4 regions of the Ruegeria sp. C8 genome follow, and region 2 is predicted to be linked to each of the others. Evidence: riboswitches for the same ligand, from Rfam matches in the RefSeq annotation. Region 2 holds a riboswitch; each other region holds the start of a gene.

Region 1 (7,243 bases), on a different contig from region 2:
CCAGACGGCGCTCCAGCAGACCGATCAGGTTTTCACCGGTGTCGCCTTTTACACGCTCAGCTTCGGCGTAGATGCGACGGAATTGCTTCTCAGTCAGGTCGCCATAGTAGCCTTTCAGCTTCTGCTTGGCGCGCAGCTGCAGACCGAAGTCCGACAGTTTGCCCTTGCGGCGCTGGCCGTGCTGGCCGGGGCCATATTCACGACGGTTGACCGGGGATTTCGGACGACCCCAGATGTTTTCGCCCATCCGGCGGTCGATTTTGTACTTGGCAGACGTGCGTTTGGTCACGGCTGATCTCCTTTAAAGTGGCATTTCAGCTTGATCCGAAAACCGGTTCCCACTTTTCGGGCCGAAATAGCGTCTCCGCTCGGACCGGGCAGTTCCAGTTCAGACCAGGCGTGGTGCCGGGTTATAAAGGGCGTTGTCCTCTTGAGGTTTCCCCCATGACAGGCATCCCCTTGCGGGGGCCACCAACACCAATGAAGCCGCGCTTATATCTGCGGAACTGTCAGAGTCAACACGTCCCGACGCCCCTGCTCAAAATTCTTGAAGGGTTTTTAGGCCAACGGGTTCAGCGCCAGCTAGGTAACCAAACCTATGAAAAGAAACCCGGCGCGGATTTTCCCGGAAACGCCACCACCTGTGCAGTCGGTTGCGGTACGCTCTGCAGGTCGACACCGGCATGTGTTACTTCGCTGATCCAGAAATCCTGATCCCGAGGCGGACAGCCAGTGTTGAACACCAGGGTCGGCCATTGTTCGTCATCTGCTACGATCAAATCTGCCGCAAAGCGTCGCGCCCCATTGGTCAATGTGACCGTACCGCAATACTCGCCCGAGATATCTTGCGGGGCTGAGAACGCGTCGCGGGTGCGCACAGCGGTCGCACCCATATGTCCCAGTTGCTCAAGATTTTGCTCTGCCACTTCGCCCAACACCAGCGCCTGACCACGCCAGGACCATGCGGACCCGACCGCCAAAAAGGCCAAAGGCGCTGCCTCAAGCCCATCAAGCTCGGTTTGATTCCATGAAATGGCTACACGACCGTTACATCCGGCTCTCATATACCTGCTCGCACTTATCAACACCCCACCCAGTACTCAACCCGCTTTATCAGGGGAGATTCCGGCGGAAAAGAGACAGAATTTGAGCAATCACATGAATGTTGCCGAATAGAATCAACTATCCGTGATCGAACCTGTGCTATCCAAACTTCCCGAAGCGCGTATTGGGGCGATAAGTATCTGAGATCAATGCAAATACTTAAAATTCTGAAACCGCAGGCGGCCGCAGCCGTCCTGCAGTTTCAGCATGAGACTTCCCGTTCACACCTCAACTTCGACCTTGCCGATCGGGTTTGAACAGCATGCCAGAATGTAGCCTGCTGCGATGTCATCCTCGGAGATACCGCCGTTGTGAACCATGTGCACCTCACCCGAGGTCTTTTTGACCTTGCAGGTGCCGCAAACGCCAAACGTACAGCCCGAGGCAATGCTCAACCCGACGGCACGTGCGGCGGCCAGAACCGTATCTGTCTCGGCGACTTTAGCAGTGACACCCGAGGTCGCAAACACGATCTCGGCGGCGCTGTCATCGTCAGGAACGATATCATCCAGATCGGGCTGATCCGCTTCGGTCTCAACCGGAGCTCCAAAGCTTTCCTGATGATAGTTGTCCATGTCAAAGCCAAGACCCGACAGAGCGTCCCGAACAGCTTGCATGAACGGCTCCGGACCGCAGCAATAGACCTCACGGTCCAGATAGTCTGGGGCCATGAGGCCCAGCATCAGCTGGTTGAACTGACCCTGGTAGCCGGTCCAGGGGCTGTAACGATCCGCTTCCTCTACGACGAACTTCAGATCCAGACCCGGCGTCCGACTTGCCATCTGCTCCAACCGTTGGCGGAAGATGATCTCGGACGGGCGCTTGGCGCAATTGATGAAGACTACATCCAGATCGCGGCCTTCGTCCCACATGCAAGTTGTCATCGACATCATAGGCGTGATGCCCGACCCCGCCGAGACGAACAGATACTTGGCGGCGACGCTTTCAGCATTGGTGAACAGACCCGCCGGGCCAATTGCCCGCATCCGCATACCCGGCTTCAGATTGTCCAGCATCCAACGAGTACCGATGCTGTCCGGCTGCGCCTTGGCCGTGATCGTAATGGATCGCGGACGTGATGGGGATGACGAGATCGTATAGGTCCGATGCACAACGCCTCCCGGCTGCCCCGGTGCCGGAATCTCGAGCGTCAGGAACTGACCCGGATGGTAGGCAAACAAAGCCCCGGACGGGGCGCGGAACGTAAAGCTGGCGGTGTTTGGCGTCTCGGGCACGACCGAGACGCATTCCAGCCTCTCATCATCCTGCCAGATCGAGGCAACAGCGTTCAGGTCTTTCATCTCCGTCACTCCGCCGCCATCGTGTTGGGCGCAAAGTGACGCGCCAAAGCGCTGCAATACCAATCAGTGAATTGCAGAACACCGGATTCCTGGACCCCCGAATACGGCCCCGGCACATAGGCCGGACTGTTGATGCCCATCTGGTTGTCTTCCACCACGCGGCGATCTTCATCATTGGTGGCCATCCAGACCTCAGTCAGGCGCTTGACGTCATAATCGACCCCTTCGATCGCATCCTTGTTGACCAGCCACTTCGTGGTGACTTCGGTCTCGGTCGGGCTGACCGGAGTGACGCGGAAGACAATCGAGTGATCGGCCAGGAAGTGGTTCCATGTGCTGGGATAGTGGAACTTCAGCAACGTCCCCGCATCGGCAAAGGGCGCGCGGCCCAGAAAGCGGCGCAACGCAGATTTGCCGTCCAGAGTGTAGCTTTCCGCCCCTTCCTTAAGCGGCATCCGCGCCAGACGGTATTGCCCGTCATCATGCAGATAGAACTGCGACGGCATCCCTGCAGCCTCGCAACGGTCGAAGTGAGCTTGCATGAAGGCCGGGGCTTCACCCCCTTCAATACCGGTTACCGAGGGATCATCAGGGAAGGTCCGGCACAGCGAAGGGTGGTTGCCGCCGCAGTGATAGCACTCGCGGTTGTTTTCCCAAACAAGCTTCCAGTTGCCCTTTTCGATGATCGTGCTTTCAAAGGCGACCTTGGCGTTGTTCAAATCATGCGGCTCCAGATAGGGCCGTGCTTTATTGGCGAAGGTGTCGAAATCGGGGGCTACATCTGCAAGACAGATATAGACCAGCCCGGCCAGTTCCCTGCAGTGGACGGTTTTCAGCCCGTGTTGTTTGGGGTCGAAATCAGGCCCCATATCACGCGCCCACAGCAATGAGCCGTCAAGCTCATAGGTCCACTGGTGATAGGGGCAGACCAGTTTGGGCGAGTTCCCCTTGGCCGCTTTGCAGATGATCGACCCGCGATGGCGGCAGGTGTTGTGGAAGGCCCGGATCTGATTGTCCGCACCGCGCACGATGATCACGCGGTATGCGCCCACAGTGTAGGTTACATAGTCGCCTGTTTTCACCAGTTCACATGCCGGAATGGCAAATAGCCAGTCGCGGTAGTGGATGGCCTCAAGATCGGCCTGAAATACATCTGGATCTGTATAGAATGCCTGTTCAAGGGCATAGGCCGGGTTTCGACGCGCCAACAGGCTTTGAACGTTGCTCACTTCTGGCTCTCCTGCCGCGCCCCGCGGCTTAGCTTGGGCAGATGACATCAGAGGCCAGTCCGGAGCCGTGCGAGGATCACGTCCGAAACTTGTGCCCCCACCGCCACCCGCGGTTTGACATATATGCAAGGCTGGTTTCCGGACTTGAAAGGGGCTTACGCCCGGTTTCGACACCTTCCCGGGATCCTCGTCCCAGTGGTTACCTGTCGAACCTGACCTTTCTTACCGTTGCGGGGGCAGCGCCGGAATTGCACCGGCTTCCCAATTCTCTGCCGCCCGAGAATCAGACAGCAGCACCTCACACGCGCAACCTACGCGGGGATGAATTCGCGGCTGAAAGCCTTGCGACATTTCCAGAAACAAAACAGACATGCCCAGCAGAAATGGAAACCTGAAACAGGGCTACAGCTTGAGGCAAGAACAAAAAAACGGAATTCACCCGTGTTGTGATGTGTCCCACAAATGCGCGTGCATGAAGGGCGCAATCGCAAGTGTTTTACCCCCCAGCTTTTCAACCGATCCTGCAATGAGCTCAAGCACCATCCATGCCTCTGGGATCGTCAGAAGGTTCGGATATGGCGTCTCTTTGTCGGTCGGAACAAACCCGAATAAGGGGTAGAATGTCGGCACGCCCAACACAAAGACCGCGTCTGTTCCAATGGACCTCAAGTGGTTGATGCTGGTCTCCATCATCTCTCTGCCAATTCCGAGACCTTGATGTTCTGGCGAGACACCGAAGGGCGCCAGAAGATAGCATTTAACGTCCGGGTGATCCTGGAAGACAAACGGGGTGAACATGACATTGCCCGCGATCTGCCCGTCACGCCTCACACTGATAGAAATCGTTTCCGGATGCTCAAGGAGATCTTCGGCGAGTTGAGCGATTTCGTTACCTTCTGCTTCGCCAAAAGCCAGCCTATGCACATTCAAGATGGCATCGGTTTCTGAACGTTTCATTATCCATCCCTATCCTGAGCTAGACAGCCTGCGCCGCGACATACTGCGCGAGATTACCCGACCGACGCACCAGAGGTTGCATTGGGCGAGCTTCGGCAAGACCAGCCGCCCAGGTCAATATGTTTCTTCGTACAATCGGCAGCGTGCGTCTGTGTCCAGATGTGCGGTTGTCGCGATCTCAGATTGTTTGTGGGCTTGGTACACCTCGGCGAAGCCCTCGGGGAACCAGCGGGTCACGACTGAGTTGTTTACGAACCGGTCGAGCGCATCTTCCAAAGTCTGAGGCAAGCGCACCAGCCCCCTTTGGTTCAGTTCTGCGACGTCCAACAGCGAAAGATCTTCCTCGGTTGGAATTGGCGCGGGTAGCCCCTCTTCGATCCCTTGTGTCCCGGCCATGACAACCGCCGCAAGCGCCAGATAAGGCGAAGCTGCAGCATCCGCCGCACGGTATTCGACATTGAACTGCCGCGCGATCGAGGTCGGGTCTTTTGCGGTTACCGGACAAATCCGCAAGGAAGCCTCGCGATCACGGAAACCCAGATTGTTGAAAGCCGCAGACCAACGATGCGGTGTCAGGCGTTCATACGAAATCACCGAAGGCGCAGTCAGAGCCAGGATCGCATCAAGATATTTCAGAACTCCGGCGGCGAAAGCGCTCGTCAGGTCCGACATGCCGCAGGGCCCGTCTTCGTTGTAGGTAAGCGGCGTTCCCTGATCATCCACAAGGCTCATGTGGATATGGACTCCATTCCCAACGCTCGCGACATCGCGAATAGGGGTATAGGTGGCCCGCTCGCCATAGGCCTGCGCAGTCGCATAGGTTAGTTCGCGCACCATGATCGCCGCGTCCGCGGCGCGAACACCCAGCTCGGGGCCGATGACGACCTCATATTGGTTTGGGCCATATTCCTTCATGATCGAATCCGGCTTCAGACCGACCTGAGAAATCGTGTTGATCAAGGTCTCGCACAGATCACGCTGCAGGCCAAAGCCCCGGTAGCCATAAGCTTCGTTGGCCTGGCTTGGCGGATCTTTCAGCTGGAACTCATGCTCAAAGGCGGCCAGCAAATTTGCTCCTGAGACTTCGTGCAGCCGCTCCAGCGCCGCCCTCAACAAACTGCGCGTGCAGAAGTCCCAAGGGTCTCCGACCAGAGTGACGATATCGCCCATAAGAAAGTGCAGGCCGGAGTCTTCGCCGAACTCGACCTTTGCCTCGGCCGTGGCGTCCGGGATCAGAAGAAGATCGCCCAGCGCGCCAAACGGGCTTTCGGCAATTCCGTCAAAGCAGTTGATCTGAACATTCGTGGGTGTCCACCCGACCCCACGCTGCAACCGCTTGTTCAGTTGATCCGCCGGAAAGGCCTTGCCTCGCAATTTCCCGGCAAGGTCAGAGGTGGCGACAAACATCAAGGGGGTTTTTGGCATCATGGGTTGGGGTCCTGATTGTGGGATCGCATGGCATCCCAGGCTTCGATGCGGGATTTCGTCTGGTCCCAGTTGTCTTCGGCAATACGCGTCACCAGCGCCTCGGTGACGGCAAGGGCCGCTGTGTACGTATCCCAGAGCGTGCCGCTTTCGATCGGAACTGGCAAGATTTCCGCCGCATGGCGGGATATGGGAGACAACCATTTGTCTGTCATGAGGACAACACGAACTCCTCGGTCCTGCACGGATGTCGCGGCCAATCGCGCCAGCGCAGGTTGGTAGCGGCGAAAATCGACGAGAAACAGGATATCGGCAGGCTTCATCCGCAGCAGGTATTCCGGCCAGATCTCATTGTTGGCCGGAAGATGATACACGCCGCTGCGGGTTTGGCGCAGGTGAAAAGACAGGTGCTGCGCGATGGTATCACTGATCCGACCGCCCAAAATATAGACATCGCTTTTAGGCTGGCTCAGTACCGAGCATATGCGCTGAAACTGCGCCTCGGTGATGCCTTCTGCCGACAGCGCCATCTGGGACGAGGCGCGCGCGATGAAATCACGTAAGAACCCTCCATCAACACTGCGCCCTTCCCCGTGCAGATCGGTGGGCGAGCGTTGGCCTTCTTTCAATTCCGACAAGAGAGCACGTTGGAATTCCTGATAGCCGCCCAGTCCGATCTTGGTGACAAACCGAGAGATCGACGGGGCCGAGACCTCGGCCCGGCGCGCGAGTTCCTGAATCGTGACCAGACCCGCATAGGGGTAGTCGCTGAGCAAGGCAGCGGCCAGCTTGCGCTCGCTCGCCGTCATGTTTTCCGCCTTCGCTTCAATTCTCTGCCTAACCAGCAAGCGGCACCTCCTAATCTGAATGGATCGCATGGAATAAAAATTTCAGTCAATCTATTTTTTATTGACTCTGAAAAAACTTGTTCTCTAACGTGGGCCACATGAATACATCAACCGCAACCCAAGAATTGCTGGTCGCCGGGGATCCCGCCCCGGTGGAATGGGTGAATCGTGACAGTGATGCAAAGATCGCGCTGCTCTGCGAACACGCCGGGCGCGCGATCCCGCAAAAGCTCGGTGATCTTGGTGTCTCGGAAGAGGTGCAGGCCAGCCATCGCGGTTGGGACATCGGGGCCGAGGCCGTGGCCCGGCAATTGGCTGACCTCCTACGGGCTCCTTTGGTCTTGCAGCGCTATTCCCGCCTTGTGATTGATTGCAACCG
Region 2 (7,243 bases):
ATCGTTCGGACTGAAACAGGGCTAAATTCCCTACATACTCACCTGCGCTGTCGAGCATATGTAAAAGACGGTTTCAGAGTGAGGCCTGCGCCCGGTACTGTTTCTTAACCGACGCATTTAAAAACGCCGACTGTGCTGACGTCGGTCGCGGAGGCAGAGCAGATATGTTCGCAAAAGATCGACTGGACAAATCCTCCCAGCAGAATCTGCGGCATTCGGCGGACAAGATGCCATACTTCTGAAATGGAGCTTGGACCGGACGGCGAAATTTCACCACGCGCGACCCCGCGCTGAAGGTTCGCGAGATCCGAATAACCCGGGCCGAGGAACACCGCGTGTAAACCCGGCATATACTGGATCCTGTCGCGCGCGGCGAAATCACCGGCCGGTCCGCCTCCTCCCTGTGGAGACGAGTATTCCGATATTGAGAAGCGTTCCGACCCGGACGGTTTACCTACTATTCTGTCGTCGTCAAAATCAGGCGACAGTCTGTACCCCCTACAGTCCGGCCGGGCCGGAAACGCTTCAGTTCACCTGACGTTCCAGAACGGTGCTGTAGGTAGTTCCAGTCCGCAGGCTACGGAAATCCGCATAAATTCGCCCGTCCTCGTAGCGCGCGTCGATCAAAGCGTTCACGCCAATCGCCGGCTCGGCCGAGCTTTCGACGATCCCGATTTTTCCCGAGCCATCCTGGCTGATGGAACCGGTGGCCTCGTACATCGTCCAGTCATCCATGGCATTGCGACGCCACATACTCGGCCCCCAGAAGACATTGTCGTTCTGAGCCTGAATTTCGAGCACCCATTCCGACTGGTTAAATCGCGGCGCATCGCCGGTAGCCGAATTCGACGGCGAAACCGTGGTCTGGCTGGCCGTCCAAATACCGCGCAGATCAGGTGTGGTTTCAGCGGCAGCGGCAGTGCCAAGGGCTAGGCTCGTGGCCAGAGCGGCTGCTCCGGCAGTCATAAATCTGGTCATGGTCTCTTTCTCCCTGAAATCGGTGCCATCTTTGGCTGTGTTCAACAGATTGGGAGGAGTGCGACGGATTACAACTTTCCTGAAGGAACCTTCATCAAGCGTTTATGCTCTGTTTGATCGCACAGGTCGCTTTCCACACTATACATCCGGCGCCTCACTCGGTAAGGAGTGCCCTTCGACGATCATCCGCGTAATAGACGCTCTGAGGGTGACCGCAGCATCCCAAAGAGCCGAGCCATGAATCAGACACTTCAAGACGCCCTTGATCGCAAAGGGTATGACACGCTGACCCCTGTCCAAACCGCCGTATCCGCGCCCGACTTAGAAGGTCGCGACATGTTGGTTTCGGCACAGACCGGATCGGGGAAAACCATTGGCTTCGGCCTTGCCATCGCCCCGACCATACTGGGCGACGTGGATGTATTCGATGGGGCTGGCGCGCCTTTGGCGCTGGTCATCGCGCCGACGCGTGAATTGGCGATGCAGGTCAAACGCGAATTGGCATGGCTTTATGCGGATGCAGGCGCGTTCATCGCGTCCTGTGTCGGCGGCATGGATATGCGAGACGAGCGGCGGGCGCTGGCCCGTGGCGCGCATATCGTGGTCGCAACGCCGGGCCGCCTGCGCGACCATATCATGCGCGAGTCGATTGACCTGACTGCTGTGCGCGCCGTGGTTCTGGATGAAGCCGATGAAATGCTCGACCTGGGCTTCCGCGAAGATCTTGAGTTCATTCTGGAACAGACACCGTCCGAGCGTCAGACACTGCTGTTTTCCGCGACGGTTCCCCGCGCCATCGCCTCCCTCGCCGCGCGGTATCAGCACGATGCCGAGCGGGTCAGCACCGTCAGCGAGCGCACACAACATGCCGATATCGAATACCGCGCGATGAACGTGGCCCCGCGCGATGGTGAGAATGCAATCATCAACGTGTTGCGGTTCTACGAGGCCCCCAACGCCATCATCTTCTGCAACACCCGCGCCATGGTCAGCCGCCTGACGGCGCGGCTGTCGAATCGTGGATTCTCGGTCGTGGCCCTGTCCGGCGAGCTGACGCAAAGCGAACGTTCGAACGCGCTACAAGCCATGCGCGACGGACGCGCCCGCGTCTGTGTGGCGACCGATGTGGCCGCGCGCGGCATCGACCTGCCGAACCTTGATCTGGTGATCCATGCGGAACTGCCGAACAGCCATGAAACGCTGCTGCACCGCTCGGGGCGAACCGGACGCGCCGGGCGGAAAGGCGTCAGCGCGCTGATCGTACCGCCTGCATCGTTCAAAAAGGCGCAACGCCTGCTGAAATTCGCTAAGCTGACCGCCGAGTGGGGGTCTGCGCCCTCGGCCGACGAGGTTCAGGCGCAGGATATGCAGCGGATTTTCAGCTCGGATGATTGGACCGTGGATGTGACCGAGGGGGAAAGTGCTCTGGTCGACGATCTGGTCTCGCGCTTTTCGCCGCAACAGCTGGCGGCGGCCTATCTGCGTCAATACGGGCGCAAGCACTCCGCCCCCGAAGAGCTGAGCGACACGCCGGATGCAGCGGCAAAACCGAACGTGCCCTTTGGCCCAAGCGTGTGGTTTTCGCTGTCGGAGGGACACAACGAAAACGCCTCGCCTCGCTATTTGCTGCCCATGTTGTGTAAGGCGGGCAAGATCACCAAAGACGATATCGGCGCGATCCGCATTGCTGACACAGAAAGCTATATCGAGATTCGCGAAAGCAGTGTCGAAGGTTTCCTGAAGGCCATCGGCCCCAAAATGACGGTCGAAGGCACCAAGACCATCGTGCAACTGGACGCGCCGCCCGCCCTTTCCGGTGGTGGCCGCAAAGGCCCCAAGCGCGACTTCAAAGGCAAGAAGCGCCCCGAACGTGCTGAACGCCAGGCCCGCGCGGCTGAGCCTCAACCCGCAAAACCACACCGGAAACCGGCCGAGAAACCCAAGCCCGAAACGCGCCCCAAACGGGAAGAGGTGCCCTCGGGCGATCAGCATAAGAAACCCGCGCGCCGTCCGAAAGGCCCGCCTCCGCCCAAAGGCAAGCCAAGCAGCAAGAAAAACCGCGCGCGGGCGGCTGCGATGAAGGGTGGCAACGCGATGCCCAAGCGGAAAAGGTAGACCGCCTTAGCGCACGTGGCTGGTTGTGCAAGCGAAGAAATTTATTTTCTTCGCCACACCATATATTGACAACATGCCACCACCAACCCCAATATGGTGTTGCTTCGGTTCTTTCGATTCCTGTTGAAAGCTAAGAGGGAAACCGGTGAAAAACCGGCGCTGCCCCCGCAACTGTAAGCGGAGAGTTCGACTGAATACGCCACTGAAAGCGTGCTTTTGGGAAGGCCAGTTCGAACGTCAATCCGCGAGCCAGGAGACCTGCCGTAAGCAAAGAAAGAGAACCGCGAACGGAGGGTTCGGGGGCGTGTTCAGGGGTCATTTTGCCCGCAGCGTCCTCGGCATTCATTAAAAGGACAGAGGACGACATGAGCATTACCGTATATTCCAAACCCGCATGCGTACAATGCACCGCCACCACCCGCGCGCTGGATGCAAAAGGCATCACCTATGACGTCATCGACCTGACCCAGGACGACAGCGCCATGACCCATGTGACCGAGTTGGGCTATCGTCAGGCCCCTGTCGTTGTGGCAGGTAGTGATCACTGGTCGGGTTTCCGCCCGGACATGATCGCCCAACTGGCCTGACCCATGGCCGCGCCGATCCCGGCGCTGGTCTATTTCTCATCGAAATCCGGAAACACCCACCGCTTTGTCTCGCGGCTGGGCCTGACCTCTTTCCGCATTCCGAATGGAATGGACCCGCTGCCTGACCCCGGACACCCTTACGTGCTGATAAGCCCCACCTATGCCGATGGCGAAGGGCGCGGGGCGGTTCCGAAACAGGTGATCCGGTTCCTGAACAACCCGGACAGACGTGCCGGGATCGTTGGGGTGATCGGCACAGGCAACCGCAATTTCGGTGCGACCTACGCTTTGGCCGGTCGCATCATCGCCCAGAAATGCAACGTACCGCTGCTCTACACGCTCGAGCTGGCCGGAACAGAGACCGACATCGCCCGCGTCCGCGCCGGGCTGGAAAAACTAGGGAGACACCTATGCTCGACAGCAGCGTAAACGAGCAGGACTACCACGCGTTGAACGCGATGCTGAACCTCTACGATGGTGAGGGAAAGATCCGGTTCGATGCCGATCGTATGGCCGCGCGGCAGTACTTCCTGCAGCACGTCAACCAGAACACCGTGTTCTTCCACTCGCTGGACGAAAAGCTCGGGTATCTGGTTTCCGAGGGCTATTATGAAGAGGCCATTCTGGACCAGTATTCCAAGAACTTCATGCGTAAGATCTGGGATGCGGCCTATGCCAAGAAGTTCCGGTTCCCGACCTTTCTGGGCGCGTTCAAATATTACACCTCTTATACGCTGAAAACCCGTGACGGGCAGCGGTTCCTGGAACGCTATGAGGATCGCGTCGTCATGACCGCGCTGGCGCTGGCACGCGGTGATGAGGCGCTGGCCCTGTCCTTCATGGAAGAAATCCTCGACGGCCGCTTCCAGCCCGCCACGCCCACCTTCCTGAACGCGGGCAAAGCCTCACGCGGGGAGTTGATCTCGTGCTTCCTGCTGCGGCTTGAGGACAACATGGAGAGCATCGGACGCGGCATCAACTCGGCCCTGCAACTGTCCAAACGCGGTGGAGGTGTAGCGCTGCTGCTGACCAACATCCGCGAGCACGGCGCGCCGATCAAGGGCATTGAGAACCAATCCTCCGGCGTGATCCCGGTGATGAAACTGCTGGAGGACAGCTTCTCTTACGCCAACCAACTGGGTGCGCGGCAAGGCGCGGGTGCGGTCTATCTGAACGCGCACCACCCGGACATCATGCGCTTTCTCGACACCAAGCGCGAAAACGCGGATGAGAAAATCCGTATCAAAACGCTGAGCCTTGGCGTGGTCATCCCCGACATCACGTTCGAGCTGGCGAAAAAGAACGCCGACATGTACCTGTTCTCGCCGCATGACGTGGAAAAGGTCTATGGCGTGCCGTTCTCGGAAATCTCGGTAAGCGAGAAGTATCACGAGATGGTCGATGACAAGCGCATCCGAAAATCCAAGGTCAATGCGCGTGAGTTTTTCCAGACCATTGCCGAGATTCAATTCGAATCCGGTTACCCCTACGTGATGTTCGAAGACACGGTGAACCGGATGAACCCCATCGCGGGCCGGATCAACATGTCGAACCTGTGTTCCGAGATTTTGCAGGTCAATGAAGCGTCCGAGTTCAACGATGACCTCAGCTATTCGCATCTGGGCACGGATATCTCCTGCAACCTCGGCTCGCTGAACATCGCCAAGACGATGGATGGTGGCGATCTGGGCCGCACTGTTGGCGCTGCGATCCGCGCGCTGACGGCGGTGTCCGAGATGTCGGCAATCGACTCGGTCCCCTCGGTGCGTCGTGGCAATGATGAAAGCCACGCGATTGGTCTGGGGCAGATGAACCTGCACGGGTTTCTGGCGCGCGAACATATCCACTATGGCTCTCCCGAGGGTGTCGAGTTCACATCCGTGTACTTCGCGGCCATGGCCTATCACGCGATCCGCACCTCCTGCGATCTGGCGCAGGAGCGTAAGGCGTCGTTCAAGGGGTTCGAGGCCTCCGACTATGCCTCAGGCACCTTCTTCGACAAATACACCACCCGTGACTGGCTGCCCGAAAGCGAGCGGGTGAAGGCTCTGTTCGACGGCATGACCCTGCCCACACGCGACGACTGGGCAGCGTTGAAGGCCGATGTGATGAAACACGGCCTCTATAACCGCAACCTTCAGGCCGTGCCACCAACCGGGTCGATCAGCTATATCAACAACTCGACTTCTTCGATCCACCCCATCGTCTCGAAGATCGAAATCCGTAAAGAGGGCAAGATCGGCCGCGTCTACTATCCGGCGGCTTTCATGAGCAATGAAAACCTCGAATACTACCGCGATGCCTATGAGATCGGCCCTGAGGCGCTGATCGACACCTACGCGGCGGCCACCGAACATGTGGATCAGGGACTGTCGCTAACCCTGTTCTTCCCGGCCGAGGCCACGACCCGCGATATCAACCGCGCGCAGATCTACGCGTGGAAGAAAGGTATCAAAACCATTTATTACGTGCGTCTGCGCCAGGAGGCCCTTGAAGGGACTGAGGTGCAGGGCTGCGTATCCTGTTCGTTGTAAGGGGAAACGATATGAAAGACATGATCCATACCAAGATCCCCCGCGCCATCAACTGGAACCGGCTGGAGGATGACAAGGACCTTGAGGTCTGGAACCGACTGACGGTCAATTTCTGGCTGCCCGAGAAAGTGCCGCTGTCCAACGATATCCAAAGCTGGGCAACGCTGACGGATCACGAAAAGCAGTTGACCATCCGCGTCTTCACCGGCCTGACCCTGCTGGACACGATCCAGAACACGGTCGGTGCCCCTGCTTTGATGCCCGATGCCGTCACTCCGCATGAAGAGGCCGTGCTGACCAACATCGCCTTTATGGAGGCGGTGCACGCGCGCAGCTATTCCTCGATCTTTTCGACGCTCTGTTCGACCAAGGAGATCGACGAGGCGTTCCGCTGGTCCGAAGAGAATCCCCATCTGCAGGCCAAGGCTGAGGCGATCCTGAACACATACGCTCCGGGCAACGATCCGCTGAAACGCAAGATAGCGTCGGTGTTTCTGGAAAGTTTCCTGTTCTATTCCGGCTTCTACCTGCCAATGTACTGGTCCAGTCGCGCCAAGCTGACCAATACCGCAGACCTGATCCGCCTGATCATCCGGGATGAGGCCGTGCATGGTTATTACATCGGCTACAAGTTCCAGCGCGGTTACGAGAAGCTCTCCGAGGCGGAACAACAGGAGTTGAAGGACTATGCCTTTGGCCTGATGTTCGAGCTTTACGGGATCGAGAACCAGTACACCGAGGAACTCTATGATGAGCTCGGCCTGACCGAGGATGTGAAGGTCTTCCTCCACTACAACGCCAACAAAGCGCTGCAAAACCTCGGCTTTGAGGCCCTGTTCCCGCCCGAAGTCTCCGAGGTCAACCCGGCGATTCTGGCGGCCCTCAGCCCGGACAGCGAGAACCACGACTTCTTCTCGGGCTCCGGATCCTCCTATGTCATCGGCAAGGCGGTTGCGACCGAGGACGAAGACTGGGATTTCTGATGGCAAAGGACACTCTGACCATCGTTCGGGACTGGCACGAAGCCTT
Region 3 (7,243 bases), on a different contig from region 2:
TTGGCCTTGGGAAAACTTGCCAGAACGGCCTGAACAAGCGGATGCGCCGTAGCCTCTTCTTTAAGCGCAAGTTCGGCTTTATCGCGGATTTCGGCGATTGTCGGAGCGTCACCATCCGACACGATGGATACCGCCCATCTGTTGCCAGTCCAACGCTGCAAGGCCGATCCCAGTCGTGGTGCAAGATCGGTTGGGGCTTGCGACGATGGGGTGAATTCGATCCGTCCCGGCTGGTAAGACACCAGCCGCACGCCGTTTTCGACCTCGACCAGAAGCTTGACGTCTCTGTTGTTCCGGATCAGCTCGACCACATGTTCGAAACTTGGGTATCGCGCCAGTGCCGTCTGTGTATCTTGCGCCAAGGCGGCGACTGGTGCGCCGCCGGACCCGCGTGGCGCGGGGGCGTAGCTTGTAGCGGCGCGGGCTTCAACCGGGGCCGCACTGTTGCTTTGGATTGGCATCCCGCCGCTTGGGCCGCCGTTTGGGGGCGGAGGCGTATCCTGCAGCCGTTTGATCAGCTCTTCCGGGCTGGGCAGGTCGGCCACGTGAGTCAGTCGGATCACCGCCATTTCGGCGGCCATCATGGCGTTGGGGGCGGCTGAAACTTCCTCAAGCGCTTTCAACAGCATCTGCCACATCCGAGTCAGCACCCGCATGGGGAGGGCCTCAGCCATCTGCTGGCCCCGGGCGCGTTCATCCGGGGAAACAGTGGGGTCTTCGGCCGCATCGGGGGTGATCTTCACGACAGAAACCCAATGAGTGATTTCGGCCAGATCACGCAGCACGGCCAGTGGGTCAGCCCCTTCGGCGTATTGGCCACCAAGCTCGGTCAGCGCCCCAGCTGCATCGCCCCGCAGGATCATGTCCATGAGGTCCAGAACCCGGCCACGATCCGCGAGACCCAGCATCGCGCGGACTTGATCTGCCGTCGTCTCTCCGGCCCCATGCGAGATCGCCTGATCCAATAATGAGGTCGCGTCGCGAGCAGATCCCTCGGCAGCACGGGTGATCAGCGCCAACGCATCCTCGGCAATCTCAGCGCTTTCAGCAGAGGCGATCTTGCGTAGCAGGCCGATCATATCCTCGGGTTCGATCCGGCGCAGGTCGAAGCGTTGGCAGCGCGACAGAACCGTGACGGGAACCTTGCGAATCTCGGTTGTGGCAAAGATGAACTTCACATGCGCCGGCGGCTCCTCGAGCGTCTTGAGCAGCGCGTTGAAGGCGCTGGTCGACAGCATGTGGACCTCATCGATGATGTAGATTTTGTAGCGGGCCGAGGCAGCGCGGTAGCGAACACTGTCGATAATCTCGCGAATATCATTGACGCCGGTGCGGCTGGCGGCGTCCATCTCCATTACGTCGACATGACGGCCCTCAATGATGGCGACGCAGTGCTCACATTGGCCGCAAGGCTCGGTCGTGGGTCCGCCAGTTCCGTCCGGTCCGATGCAGTTCATGCCTTTCGCAATGATCCGTGCGGTCGTGGTTTTACCGGTTCCGCGAATGCCTGTCATGACAAAGGCTTGCGCGATGCGATCCGCCTCGAACGCGTTTTTGAGCGTGCGGACCATCGCATCCTGACCCACCAGATCGGCAAAGGTTTCCGGGCGGTATTTTCGGGCGAGAACCTGATAGGCGGGGCTGTCTGAGTCGGTCATGTCTGCTCTGGCGGATTCGGAACGTCACCGCAGCGTAGAGGCCTGCGCCGCCCGCGTCCACATGAGTTGAAGAACGATTTTGTTTTGGAAACCGGCGCGTCAGGGGTACACTCTGCAGATTGTGAATCAAGCCTAAAGTCAGGATCAACGCTTCCGGGGGGATGCTGTCATGACGAATTTGGTCATTCATGCTTTGCAAGTGGGCGGGGGCACACTTGCCCTAACGTCGATGCCGGGAAAGGGCGGCGACTATGCAGGCGACCTTGAAACGATTGGAGATTGGAGGCCGGGGCTCGTGCTTTCGATGACAACCGAGGCCGAGCTGGTCCAGTTTGGAGCCCGCGATTTTGGCCGCGACGTTCAGGGGCGCGCCAGCCGCTGGGTGCATCTGCCGATTCAGGATTTCGGCGTGCCACCGTCAGAGGTTGATGCGCAATGGCCCGATGTTAGTGCCGCGGCGCGGCAGGCTTTGTCTGGCGGAGGGCGCGTGCTTGTCCATTGTCAGGGCGGATGTGGTCGCTCTGGCATGGTTGTGTTGCGGTTGATGATCGAATGCGGCGAGGCTCCAACCCAAGCGCTGGATCGGTTGCGCAAGCTACGCCCCTGCGCGGTCGAAACCGATGCGCAGAAGCACTGGGCCACCTTGCCCGCCCGAGCTTTGGCAGACTCCTAAGCCGACAGTTGCAGTTCCGCCGGGGTCGTTTTGCTCGGCGCAATCACTGATGCCTCGAGCATGGCGCAGGGCAGGGATGTCATCGCTGCGCTAGGCAGGCTGCTCGTTTCGGTTCCGAACATAAGGTCGGCGTAGCGATGGAGGGTCTCGCTGTCGGCATTAGGGTCCGCTCCGCAATAGACCCGCACCCGAGACTGGCTGGCCCGAAACCGGGCGTGGCAGCCGTCCGTGCAATGGGTCAGGTCGCTGCTGCCTTCGATTTCGAAATCCGATGTGGTCGCCGGACCGGCTTGGTCCAGTGCGTCAACCATCGAACGCGCCAGCCGTGCCAATGCAGGGCAAGTCTTGCCGGTATGTTGGCAGATGGTTGCTGAGAACCTATGTGTCTTCGTCTTCCAGATCATCCTGCGCCCTCCGCGCGGTGGACAGGGGCTGGGATCAGGTGGGGCAGATAGGGTCTGTCACGGCCTGCCCGGACACCCCGCCCGAGTTTGGGTTATGTTGACGATGGCAGGTCTCCTGACTTGCGGGTCATCGCTTTGCCGACCTTCCCGGCCTTTCGGCCAGTGGATCTTCGACATCGCTCACCGCTTACAGTTGCGGGGGCAGTCGCGGATTTGGTTCGTCCCGAGCAAGCCGGGGAAAACCGCACCGTGTTCCCTTTTCATCCCGACTTCTTGTGAAAGCCGGGAACCATCGGACCATCGCTAGCGTTCATAACCATTCTGAGTCAAGTTGAACTTTCTGCGCTGCGGAAAGACGATCCGCAAAGTGGACGCGTGGTCAAGCGGGATCGCAGTTGACTTGCATGGGCTGTCTGGGGTCAAGTTGCAATGTGAACTCATCAGTTCAGTTTTCCACCGAGGATGCCCATGCTGGATGCAAACCAAACAGTGCTGATCGAAGATGTTCAGATCCCGGTGGGGGATGGTGCCCTGTCCGGGCGGATCTACCGGCCCGTGGCGCAGCCCGAAACCGTAGTGGTGGTCAACAGCGCGACAGGGGTTCCGCGAGACTACTACAAGCATTTCGCACAATGGTTGGCCTCGGATCGTGATATCGCCTGTCTGATCTACGACTACCGGGAATTCGGGCATTCGAAATCGGGCCCACAGCGTCGGTCGAAGATTTCGATGGCCGATTGGGCGTTGCAGGACATGCCCGCCGCGCGGGCCGAGATGCGCCGACGGTTCCCGCTGTCGCAGCAATGGTCAGTTGGTCATTCGCTTGGAGGGATGCTGGGGCCAGTGCAGCCGGATATCGACAAGATTGATCGCATGATCTGCGTCTGTTCTGGCCTTGTGAAGTTGGGCGATCATCCTTGGCCGTACCGCGCTCTGGCCGGGTTGTTCTGGTATGGGCATGTGCCTCTGGTCGTGAGCGGCCTGGGGTATTTGCCGGGCAAGGCACTTGGGTTTGGAACAGACCTACCGCCTAAGGTCTATTGGCAATGGCGCAAATGGTGCACCGCGCCGCAAAGCTATCTGCCCGAGATCGGAGACACACTGCCGCAAGCTACGTGGCAGGATGCTGACGTTCCCGTCGACCTTTTTGCCTTCACAGATGATGAGATGGTCCCAGAAGCTGCCGTTTGGCGGTTGGCCGAGCTTTATGGTCCAAAAGCACGCCGTCACCTGTTGTCACCGGAAGAGTTTGGTGTTCGGGAGATCGGCCATATCGGTGTGTTTGCCCGCCGAAATGCGGTGCTCTGGCCACGATTGATCGCTTGATGGGGGGCGCCGGCGGACCGACGCCCCTTTTTCAGCCCGTGTTTCAATCGCCGCGCCGCGCGGATTTTCCGTGCATCGCAGATCGGACCATCTTGCCGAAAGCCTTGTCGCGTGCCCGCGCCTCGGCCACGGTCTCAGAGTTGCGCTGATCCTCGCGCCTCAGCTTGCGCCAGCGTTCCAACCGATCTGCATCCAGTGTGCCTGCTTCAATCGCCGCCTGCACAGCGCAACCGGGCTCGGCCTCATGCTGGCAATCCGAGAACCGGCAGGTTTGGGCCAGCTCCAGAATGTCCGAGAACACTTCGTCCACCCCGTCCTGCGCGTCGAGCAGGCGCAGGGCGCGCATGCCGGGGGTGTCGACCAGCCAACCGCCATTTTGCATCGGATGTAAGGCGCGAGACGTCGTGGTGTGGCGGCCTCGGGCGTCATCCTCGCGGATTGTGGCTGTTGCCTGATCCTGCCCGGTCATTCCGTTGGCGAGCGTTGTTTTGCCAACCCCGGATGACCCGACCAAAGCCGCTGTCTGACTCGCCGGACACCATGCCAGAACCTGCTGCAGGTCTAACGCTTCATGCGCGTTGACCGTCAGGACTGTCAAAAACGGTGCCAGCGCTTCGGCCTGCTTGGCGTAGGCTGCGGGGTCCGAGCAGCTATCTGCTTTGGTCAGGACCACGACAGGATAGCAGCCCGCCTGATGCGCCAGTGCCAGATACCGTTCGAGCCGGGGCACATTGAAATCCGCATTGCACGAGCTGACGATGAACAGCACGTCAACATTGGCTGCGATCAGTTGCGCCTCGGCTCCGGTTCCGGCAGCACGGCGTTGCAACAGGCTGCGCCGGTCAAGCAGATGCTGAACGCGATTCTTGTCATCGGCCAGCACCCAATCTCCGACAGCGAAGTCGCCGGTGGAATGACCAGGGGCCAATAGAGACATTTCTGCGGTCTCGTTCATCCCGACCAGACGGTCCCGGTGAACAGCGGTGAGACGAAAAGGCGTAAGCTGCGCGTGCGCCGCGTGTTGTGCAGCAAAGTGAGAGGACCATCCCAGGTCCGAAAGAGTAAAAGACATTGGTTTGCCTGTGTTCAGATATAGCAATCCCATCGGATGGCAGACGCGCATCCGTTGGTGATGTGTTCAGGCAATCGGAGAGTTGGGTTTAGAACCGATCTGCCCGAAGGGAGTTTGCTACAATCATAAAGCCCTCCTGCGGCTGATGGTTTATATAAAGTGAGAGGTTGGACATCGACCCAAGCGGGGCTCGTTGTGGCTGCTTCCTTCCGGACCTGACCAGGTTGGCGAGGCGCTCGCCCGCGCCAACCTCTCAGGGCCTGATATAGGGAAGGGATGTGAAAATGACAACCCGTCACAAGGTTAGTCGTATCCTTTCAAAGCCCTCGGTATCAGGCCCCAGCAATTCCGGGGAGTACGCGCAGAGCTCAGGCAAATACTTCAACGCTCCGCTGCCGGTTCTGAGGATCGTTTTGGCACCATTCAATGGAGTTAAGGAGAACGGGTAAGGAGCCTGATCCAGTGGGTCTGCGGGCAGGCGATCTGACAGGTAGTCGCGCAGTATCTCTTTGATATCTCTGGACGGCAGCGGAATGGTCCGGGCCTTGTCAACGAAAGGGAAATGCCCACCGCCGCTGGCGCGATAGTTGTTAAGGGCGACGACAAAGCTCTGGTCTTCGCGGACTGTTTGCCCGTCAAAGCACAGGTCGCGGACGCGCTGGGCGGCTGGATCGGTCAAGGCGCCGTTGCTATCGAACCGCGCCGGGCTGGACAGGTCGATCTGATATGTGACGCCAAACACGACGTCAAAGTTATGCCCCGCCCGGTGGGAATCGGTCAGCTCAGCTTGGGTGTCTGGGTGGATCTGGTTGAAAACACTTGCCGACATCTCAAGCCAATCCCGCAGTTGCGCGCCGGTGATTTCGACGGCGCGCAGTTCGTTGGGAAAAACATGCAGGTCAGCGACGTGTCGCAGGCAAATCTCACCCACAGGCACGTCCGTATAGTTTCTGGGTCCAGCGCGGCCGCCGAATTTGTAAGGGGACACTGCAGACAGAATCGACACTCCAGCGAAGGCGGTGCCGTGCAGGTACGGGCGCAAACCCGCCGCTTGCGCCGTCGCCACTAGGGCCAGCCCTCGATCCGGCGCGCAGAAACTGAAATAGCTGTGCAGGCTCTGCGTGGTATGGCTGACAGGTTCGGCCATCATCTTGCGCGTGGCCAGATGAGCGGGCTTAAACAGGACGCTCAGGTCTTCGTCTTCAACCTCATCAGCTGTGGCGACCAGGCTGCAGTGGTGATCCATGATCTGCCAGCGCCCCTTGAGCGACTTGGTCAGGTGCAGATCTATGACCCCCAGAAAAGACCCGGCAGACCCGGCCATGACCACAGGCGTACCGTGGACCAGACCATTTTCGGCATCAACGCCGTCAAGCCCGTGATGGGCCGCGCCGGGTAGTGAGAGATGTGTGTGACCGGCAATAATCGCGTCAATGCCTTCAATTGCGGCAAGGGGGATGACGGCATTCTCAAGCCCCGGCTGAGCTGCCGATTGCTCCAACCCCGAATGCGCCAGCGCGATGACCAGATCACAGCCCCGCGCGCGCAACGCCTCAGCCGTTCGTCGGGCGGCGGTCAGGATATCCTCGGCAATGACCGTGTCTTGCAAATGATGCGCCTCCCACATCGTGGTTTGAGGTGGAAGCACGGACAGCACACCGATTCGGATCGCTTCGTCCTGCACAATGGACCGAGTCAGGACAACGCTGCGCAGCCAGGGCTGCCGGTCGTCCACATGGGTCAGATTGCTGCAAATCACGGGGCAAGGGGCTTGGCCTATGACGCGTTCAAGCACATCCAGTCCGAACCCGAAATCATGATTGCCCAAGCCGATCGCGTCATATTCTAGCGCCTTGAAGGCCTGCATCATCGGGTGCGGGCCCTCGTTTTCCACCGCCCAGTCCCCAATCGGCGTCCCTTGCAGCGCGTCGCCATTGTCGAACAAAAGGGTCAAACTGTCCTCGACCTGTTGACGGGCGTTTCGGATCGCCGACGCCGTACGCGTCAGCCCGATGGTCGGGTCCGTTTTGTCCGCATAATAGTCGAACCCGGTCAGGGTCATGTGCAGATCGGTGGTTGCCAGAATGCGGATATGCACGCCGGCTTCCTG
Region 4 (7,243 bases), on a different contig from region 2:
ACAGGAACGGAACACAGGAGAACGCATATGCGTCGCGTCGTCGTCACCGGTTTGGGGATCGTCTCCTCGATCGGGAACAATGCCGAAGAGGTTCTCGCCTCGCTCAAAGCAGGTAAGTCCGGCATCGAGGCCAATGAGCAGATGGTCGAACATGGCTTTCGAAGCCAGATCGCCGGGTCGCTCAAGATCGACGTGTCCGAGCGCGTGGACAAACGTACCCTGCGCTTCATGGGGCCAGGTGCGGCCTACGCGCATATCGCGATGGGACAGGCGATTGCCGATTCCGGGCTGACCGAGGAACAGGTCGTCAATCCGCGCACCGGGTTGGTTGCCGGATCCGGCGGACCGTCCACCAGTGCAATGCTGACCGCGCATCAGACGGTACTGAAAAACGGCGCCACCAAGCGGATCGGGCCTTTTGCCGTGCCGAAATGCATGTGTTCCACGATTTCCGCGAACCTTGCCACCGCCTACAAAATCAAAGGTATCAACTACTCGATCACTTCGGCCTGTTCGACCTCGCTGCATTGCATCGGCAACGCCGCGGAACAGATCATGCTGGGCAAGCAGGACGTGATGTTTGCAGGTGGCGGCGAGGAGTTGGACTGGACCCTGTCCTGCCTATTCGACGCGATGGGCGCGATGTCGTCTAAGTATAACGACACTCCGCAGAAAGCCTCGCGCGCGTTCGATCAGGACCGCGACGGCTTTGTGATCTCGGGTGGTGGCGGCATTGTCGTGCTTGAGGATCTGGACCATGCATTGGCGCGCGGTGCCAAAATCTACGCCGAGGTGACCGGCTATGCCGCAACCTCGGACGGTCATGACATGGTGGCCCCGTCCGGCGAAGGCGGTGAGCGCGCGATGCGTCTTGCGCTGTCGACCCTGCCCGAAGGCCGCAAGGTTGGCTACATCAACGCGCACGGCACCTCGACCCCGGTCGGAGATGTGGGTGAAGTTGAAGCCGTCCGTCGCATCTTCGGCGAAGGCAACGTGCCGCCGATCTCATCCACCAAGTCGATGACCGGGCACGCACAAGGCGCAGCCGGCGCGCTTGAGGCGATCTTCTGCCTGCTCATGCTGGACAATGATTTCATAACGCCGTCGATCAATGTCGACACACTAGCCGAAGGCATCCAGCCCGGTGAAATTGCAACTCAAGTGGTTGAAAATGCAGGTTTGGATTCGGTCATGACCAATAGCTTCGGCTTTGGTGGCACAAACGGATCCATGGTCCTGTCAAAGTATAACGGGTGAACGAGATGTCAGAAGTTCTAAAAGGGAAACGCGGCCTGATCATGGGTGTCGCCAATGACCGGTCGATTGCCTGGGGTATCTCGAAAGCGATGCACGAAGCAGGGGCTGAGCTGGCTTTCACCTATCAGGGCGACGCGTTCGGGAAGCGCCTGCAGCCATTGGCCGAAAGCCTTGGCAGCGACTTTATGGTCGATGCGGATGTCACGGATGACGACTCGCTGGACCGCGCCTTTGGCGAGCTGGGAGAGCGCTGGCCCACCATCGACTTTGTCGTCCACGCCATCGCCTATTCGGACAAGAACGAGTTGACAGGCCGGTTCCTGAACACCACACGAGCTAATTTCAAGCATTCGATGGATGTATCGGCCTACTCGTTCATCGAGGTCGCGCGCCGCGCATATCCGTTGATGAAGGACAATGGCGGCTCGCTGCTGACACTGACCTACCAAGGCTCGAATCGTGTGGTTCCGAATTACAACGTCATGGGCGTTGCCAAGGCCGCGCTGGAATCGGCGACACGCTATCTGGCCAACGACCTCGGCCCCGAGGGCATCCGTGTGAACGCGATTTCACCTGGTCCGATGAAGACCCTGGCCGGGGCTGCAATTGGCGGTGCGCGCAAGACCTACAAGTTCTGCGACCAGAATGCGCCGATGCGCTCGAACGCTACGCTGGAGGCCGTTGGCGGCACAGCGGTTTACCTGACCTCGGATGCGGGGGCTTGCACCTCGGGCGAGATCATCCGGGTGGATGGCGGTTTCCACGTGCTTGGAATGCCACAGCCGGATTTCATGTGACCATATCTTTCCCAGACGCCGCCAAGATTTGACCATCTTTCGGCGTCAGGGATATGGGCATGAGCAAAACTGACCAAATCCTTGCCAGCAATACGCGTGGCACCCTGACCAGACGGAAAACGGGGTTCCTAAGCCCCCGCGCCCGTGTTCTGCTTTTGACGCTGACCACATTGCTGGTGTTGTTCGTGTTCTTCACGCAACCGCAAGTCCGTGCAGCGCTTGACGGGCTTTGGGGCTAGAACCCCAAGCCTTTAGCTCACCGAGACAACCTCGATATCGAAAATCAAATCCTGCCCAGCCAGCGGGTGATTGGCGTCCAGCGTCACCGTGGCCTCGTTCGCCTCGACAACCGTTACCGGCAGCGCCTGACCGTCCGGGGTCTGCATCTGCAACTGGGTTCCCGGCTCTAGTGGGATATCATCCGGAATACCCTCACGCGGGATGTCCTGCCGCATCGCCGGGTTGATCGGGCCATAGGCGTCGACACATGCAATCTCGACCCGCTTCTTGTCACCAACCGCCAGTCCTGGCATCGCACTGTCCAGGCCGGGTATGATCTGGCCCGAACCAACAACGAACTCTAACGGATCGCGCCCGTCTGAGCTGTCAAACACGGTCTCGTCCAGCAGCGTGCCAGTATAGTGGATGCGAACGGTGTCGCCTTGTTTGATCTCAGACATTGGGCCTCCGGGGCTTGTGGGAAATTAGGCGCCGAACACAAGCGCGCTACGCCGGAGTCTGACGCAGCGCAGGATGCATCCATCTGATTCTGATGTCCAGATTGCGTTGCAAGCGCGCGCATTCTCTTCTCGTCGCTTGCAAGCGCGTCTTCGCTAAAAACTATACCCGGTTGGCTGAACAAGAACATCCGATCCTATCGACAAGATGTTATCGCTAAGGATCGAAATAGAGATTGACCGGCGGCGGTGATCTCTGTCATCAGCGTCCTCATGTCCGGTTCCGGGTTCGCCCGGAGAAAAGGGAATGCGGTGCGGGGAATTCTGATCCACCCAATGCCGCAACTGCCCCCGCAACTGTAGGCGGTGAGCAGGGCTGACATGCCACTGGGTTCCACCTGGGAAGGCCAGCCCGATGCTTTGACCCGCAAGTCAGGAGACCTGCCGGATATGCACCCTCGGAAGGGGTGTGTCACCGATGCCGGGGTGTGCATTGGGCCGGTGCCCTCATTTTGAGGCAAAGGGTCCCGTTCACCTCGAAGTCAAATAAGAAAACGTGCCGGGGTTGGCACGAAGGGACGAGGGAAAGACCCTATGAAAAAACTGCTCTGCACGGCTGCTGCTGCGCTGGCAATTCCAGCGATGGCGCAAGCGCATTTTCTGCTGGAATACACCACGGACACGCTGATCGAGGCACCGGGCGACGTGCCGGTCAAGCTGATCTTCTGGCACCCGTTCGAAAACGGCCATGTCATGGATCTGGACAAGCCGCAGGAATTCTACGTGATCCACAACGGCGATAAAATCGACCTGCTGGACACGCTGGAACCCATCCGGTTCTCAAGCCCTGAAAATGAAGGCGCAGCCTTTCAGGGATCTGTTCCGGTCAAGCGCTCGGGCGACTACGTAATGGTCACTGTGCCTCAGCCCTATTATGAAGAGGCCGAGGATATCTATATCCAGCAGATCACCAAGGCGTTCCTGAACCGCAACGAATTGCCGACCGACTGGATGAACCCCGCGGGTCTGGCGACCGAGATCGTGCCGCTGAACAAGCCCTACAATATCATCGCAGGCTCGACCTTCACCGGTCAGGTGCTGGCAAACGGCGAACCGGTTGTCGGCGCTGAGATCGAGATCGAATACATGGCCGCCAAACCCAGCTTTGACAGCCAAGCCTCGTCCGAACCTACCGTTTCACCGATGCCCGGAGGCGCTGTTGTCGCCATTTCCGGCGCCAATGGCTATTTCTCTTTCGGTGTTCCGAAAGCTGGTTACTGGGGCTTTGCCGCGCTGGGCGCTGGTTCGGAAACCGAACATGAAGGCAAAGAGCTGAGCCAAGACGCGGTGATCTGGATCCGCGCCTGGGACATGGAGTAACCCCGATGCACATCGTCGACGGAGCCCTGTCCAACCCGGTCGTCATCGGCGGAGCCGTTGCCGCCGCTGGTGGGGTCGCAATGGGCCTCAGGTCGCTGGATCTGGACCGCATCCCCACAGCAGGGGTGCTGGCGGCCAGTTTCTTCGTGGCCTCGCTGATCCATGTTCCGATCGGGCCGTCGTCGGTGCATCTGATCCTCAACGGTCTAGCCGGGCTTCTGCTCGGCTGGGCTGCCTTCCCGGCCTTGTTTGTGGGTCTGCTCCTTCAAGCCGTTTTCTTCGGCTTCGGCGGGCTGACGGTGCTGGGGATCAACGCGCTTAACATCGCTTTTCCGGCCGTTCTGGCGGGGCTGCTGTTCCGGCCTCTGATTGGGCGTGGTTCACCTGTTCATGGCGCGATCTGGGGCGGCATAGGCGGCGCCTTTGCCATTGCGGCCACGACCGTCATGGTGGGCATCTCACTGGCCCTGTCCGGGGACGAATTCCTCCCCGCCGCCAGGCTGGTCTTCTTTGCCCATATCCCCGTGATGATCATCGAGGCCGTCCTGACAGGTTTCGCCGTCCTGCTGGCGCGAAAGGTCAAACCCGAATTGTTTCTGACAAGGCCCGCCACATGAGACAGCTTGCCCTCATCCTGGCCCTATGCGCAGCCCCTCTGCCCGCGCTGGCCCACAAGGTGATTGCCGGGGTCTTTGCATCCGGCGATGCGATCGAAGGGGAAATTGGCTTCTCCAACGGCACCATGGCGACCGATACCGAGGTTGTCGTAACCGATCCAAACGGGGTCGAGCTGGGCCGGGCCACGACCGACGCAGACGGGTTCTTCATCTACACGCCCACAACACCCGTCGCCCATACCTTCTTTGCCGACCTTGGCGCCGGTCACGTGGCCGAGGTCACCATGCCCGCCGAGGACGTCGCCAAGATCATGGGCGTTGCCGTCCAGAACACGCCCGCAGCGTCGCCTACACCAGCTCCCGCCTCAGAGGGCGTCACCGTGGCCTCCCTCAGCGATGAGGAACGCCAGGCCATTGCAGCAGCCGTCCGAGACGAAATACGCCCTCTGCGCCGGGAAATCGCCGCCTATCGTGAACATAACGACCTACAGACCATTCTAGGCGGCATCGGTTACATCTTTGGCCTGTTCGGGCTGGGCTTCTACCTCGCGGCGCGGAGGAAACTGGCAGGCTGATGGCACACGTACTGGGACCACAGGAACGGACGCTGGCCGAGGCTGGCACGATCGGTCAACAGGGGTTGATCACCTCGCTTGATCCGCGCGTGCGCATCGTCATGTCCGTTTTGTTTGCGGTCGTTGTGGTCTCCCTATCCTCCCTCCCCGCGCTTGCGGCGGCGTTGATGATCGCGCTGGCCCTACTGGTGCTATCCCGACTGCCTTGGCGCAAAACGCTCAAGCGGATGGCGATGATGGACAGTTTCATCATCTTCATGCTGGTCCTCCTGCCCTTCACCATGCCCGGCGACCCGATGTTTACCATCTGGGGGTTTCCGGCCAGCTGGCAGGGGCTCTGGAAAGCCGTTGAAATCGCGCTGACCGCGAATGCCGTGATCCTGACCGTGATGGTTCTGGTCGGCACGATGGAGCCTGTTACGTTGGGCCACGCCCTGCACCGGTTGCGCTGCCCGGAAACACTGGTGCATCTTCTTATGTTCACAATCCGCTACATCGACGTCCTGCATGAGGAATATCAACGCCTCCGCTCAGCCATGAAAGTCCGAGGCTTCCGCCCCGGTACCAACTGGCACACCTATCGCAGTTTTGGCTATCTGGTTGGGATGATGCTGGTCCGGGCCATCGAACGGTCCGAGCGTATCCTCGGCGCGATGAAATGCCGGGGGTTTTCGGGCAAGATGCTGTTGCTGCAGGACTTTACCCTGACACGCCGAGATATTGTCTTTGCTGCCGGGCTAGGGGCCCTCTGCCTTGCCCTGATGATTGTGGAATTCGCATGACACTTATCGCGTTACACGACATCTGCTTTGCCTACCACGGACAGGACCCGGTTCTGAATGGGGCAAGCCTACAGCTGGAGGCCGGGCAACGCCTGTCTCTGACCGGTCCGAACGGGTCCGGCAAATCCACTCTCCTACGTATCACACTTGGGCTGCAACGGCCGTCTTCGGGTACGGTGACCGTCTTTGGCAAAACACGACAGGCCGAGGCCGATTTCCACGACGTCCGCCGCCATATCGGTCTTGTCTTTCAGGACCCCGACGACCAGCTGTTCTGCCCCACCGTGGCTGAAGACATTGCCTTTGGTCCGCTGAACCTCGGCAAAACGCGGGATGAGGCGCTTGCGATCGTGGATCGCGTTTTGGGCGACCTCGACCTCATGCACCTAAAGGAACGGACCACGCATAAACTGTCAGGCGGCGAAAAGCGTCTGATCACGCTGGCAACTGTTCTGGCGATGGAGCCGCAGGCCCTGCTGCTGGATGAGCCAACCAATGCGCTGGACACCAAGAACGAGGCGCGGTTGCTCGAAATCCTGCAATCTCTGCCTCAGGCTATCCTTCTGGTCAGCCATTCTCCTGCATTTCGCGATGCGCTGGCCCCGGACAGGCTTGAATTGCAAGACGGTAAGCTTGTCGCTGTGTGAGAAAGCCCATCCTGGTCGTGCCGATGCAAACTAGTTTGTAACTCCGCAAAACAAAAAACCCCGCGTCGAGGACACGGGGTTCTTTTTTGAAAGCTGTTGGCTTTCTTATTCTTCTGCGGCCTCTTCGGCTGCAACGCGAGCTTTGTCAGCCGCGCCTTTGGCGTCAACGTCACGATCAACGAATTCGATGATCGCCATCGGCGCCATGTCGCCATAGCGGAAGCCAGCTTTCAGGATACGGACATAACCGCCCTGACGCTCGGCATAGCGGGGGCCCAGAACTTCGAACAGCTTTGCGACGTCTTTGTCTTCTTTCAGCTGTGCTGCGGCCTGACGGCGTGCGTGCAGGTCGCCGCGCTTGCCCAGAGTGACCAGCTTTTCGATGATCGGGCGCAGTTCTTTTGCCTTGGGCAGAGTTGTTTTGATTTGCTCATGCTCGATGAGCGAGCCAGCCATGTTTGCAAACAGAGCCTTGCGGTGCTCATGAGTACGGTTCAGGCGGCGGTAACCA

The links. Region 2 has a riboswitch for cobalamin ahead of nrdH (glutaredoxin-like protein NrdH). Riboswitches for the same ligand answer to the same signal wherever they lie in the genome.
Region 1: it holds a riboswitch for cobalamin, as region 2 does, so the genes downstream of both, ACR0KL_RS13255 (aromatic ring-hydroxylating oxygenase subunit alpha) here and nrdH (glutaredoxin-like protein NrdH) in region 2, are expected to answer to the same signal.
Region 3: it holds a riboswitch for cobalamin, as region 2 does, so the genes downstream of both, ACR0KL_RS21480 (hypothetical protein) here and nrdH (glutaredoxin-like protein NrdH) in region 2, are expected to answer to the same signal.
Region 4: it holds a riboswitch for cobalamin, as region 2 does, so the genes downstream of both, ACR0KL_RS08160 (DUF4198 domain-containing protein) here and nrdH (glutaredoxin-like protein NrdH) in region 2, are expected to answer to the same signal.

Annotation. Positions count from the first base shown of each region.
Region 1 is NZ_JBQFRV010000009.1:73,486-80,728, reverse strand. It holds gene rpsD (30S ribosomal protein S4) at 1-289, opposite strand, end outside; gene ACR0KL_RS13265 (hypothetical protein) at 597-1,064, opposite strand; gene ACR0KL_RS13260 (hybrid-cluster NAD(P)-dependent oxidoreductase) at 1,326-2,405, opposite strand; gene ACR0KL_RS13255 (aromatic ring-hydroxylating oxygenase subunit alpha) at 2,411-3,682, opposite strand; cobalamin riboswitch at 3,747-3,950, opposite strand; gene ACR0KL_RS13250 (GNAT family N-acetyltransferase) at 4,070-4,591, opposite strand; gene ACR0KL_RS13245 (type I glutamate--ammonia ligase) at 4,706-6,019, opposite strand; gene ACR0KL_RS13240 (MurR/RpiR family transcriptional regulator) at 6,016-6,894, opposite strand; gene ACR0KL_RS13235 (N-formylglutamate amidohydrolase) at 6,963-7,243, shown strand, end outside.
Region 2 is NZ_JBQFRV010000013.1:100,324-107,566, forward strand. It holds gene ACR0KL_RS16830 (hypothetical protein) at 526-978, opposite strand; gene ACR0KL_RS16835 (DEAD/DEAH box helicase) at 1,216-3,093, shown strand; cobalamin riboswitch at 3,182-3,373, shown strand; gene nrdH (glutaredoxin-like protein NrdH) at 3,459-3,680, shown strand; gene nrdI (class Ib ribonucleoside-diphosphate reductase assembly flavoprotein NrdI) at 3,696-4,109, shown strand; gene nrdE (class 1b ribonucleoside-diphosphate reductase subunit alpha) at 4,091-6,214, shown strand; gene nrdF (class 1b ribonucleoside-diphosphate reductase subunit beta) at 6,226-7,197, shown strand; gene ACR0KL_RS16860 (nucleoside triphosphate pyrophosphohydrolase family protein) at 7,197-7,243, shown strand, end outside.
Region 3 is NZ_JBQFRV010000025.1:109-7,351, forward strand. It holds partial or broken gene ACR0KL_RS21470 (DNA polymerase III subunit gamma/tau) at 1-1,658, opposite strand, end outside; gene ACR0KL_RS21475 (phosphatase domain-containing protein) at 1,828-2,331, shown strand; gene ACR0KL_RS21480 (hypothetical protein) at 2,328-2,735, opposite strand; cobalamin riboswitch at 2,824-3,043, opposite strand; gene ACR0KL_RS21485 (alpha/beta fold hydrolase) at 3,204-4,061, shown strand; gene rsgA (ribosome small subunit-dependent GTPase A) at 4,105-5,133, opposite strand; RNA gene ffs (signal recognition particle sRNA small type) at 5,291-5,389, opposite strand; gene ACR0KL_RS21500 (bifunctional 2',3'-cyclic-nucleotide 2'-phosphodiesterase/3'-nucleotidase) at 5,429-7,243, opposite strand, start outside.
Region 4 is NZ_JBQFRV010000004.1:254,268-261,510, forward strand. It holds gene fabB (beta-ketoacyl-ACP synthase I) at 28-1,257, shown strand; gene ACR0KL_RS08145 (enoyl-ACP reductase FabI) at 1,263-2,054, shown strand; gene ACR0KL_RS08150 (hypothetical protein) at 2,114-2,293, shown strand; gene ACR0KL_RS08155 (FKBP-type peptidyl-prolyl cis-trans isomerase) at 2,306-2,734, opposite strand; cobalamin riboswitch at 2,993-3,194, shown strand; gene ACR0KL_RS08160 (DUF4198 domain-containing protein) at 3,326-4,111, shown strand; gene cbiM (cobalt transporter CbiM) at 4,117-4,728, shown strand; gene ACR0KL_RS08170 (cobalt ABC transporter permease) at 4,725-5,303, shown strand; gene cbiQ (cobalt ECF transporter T component CbiQ) at 5,303-6,085, shown strand; gene ACR0KL_RS08180 (ABC transporter ATP-binding protein) at 6,082-6,732, shown strand; gene rplQ (50S ribosomal protein L17) at 6,838-7,243, opposite strand, start outside.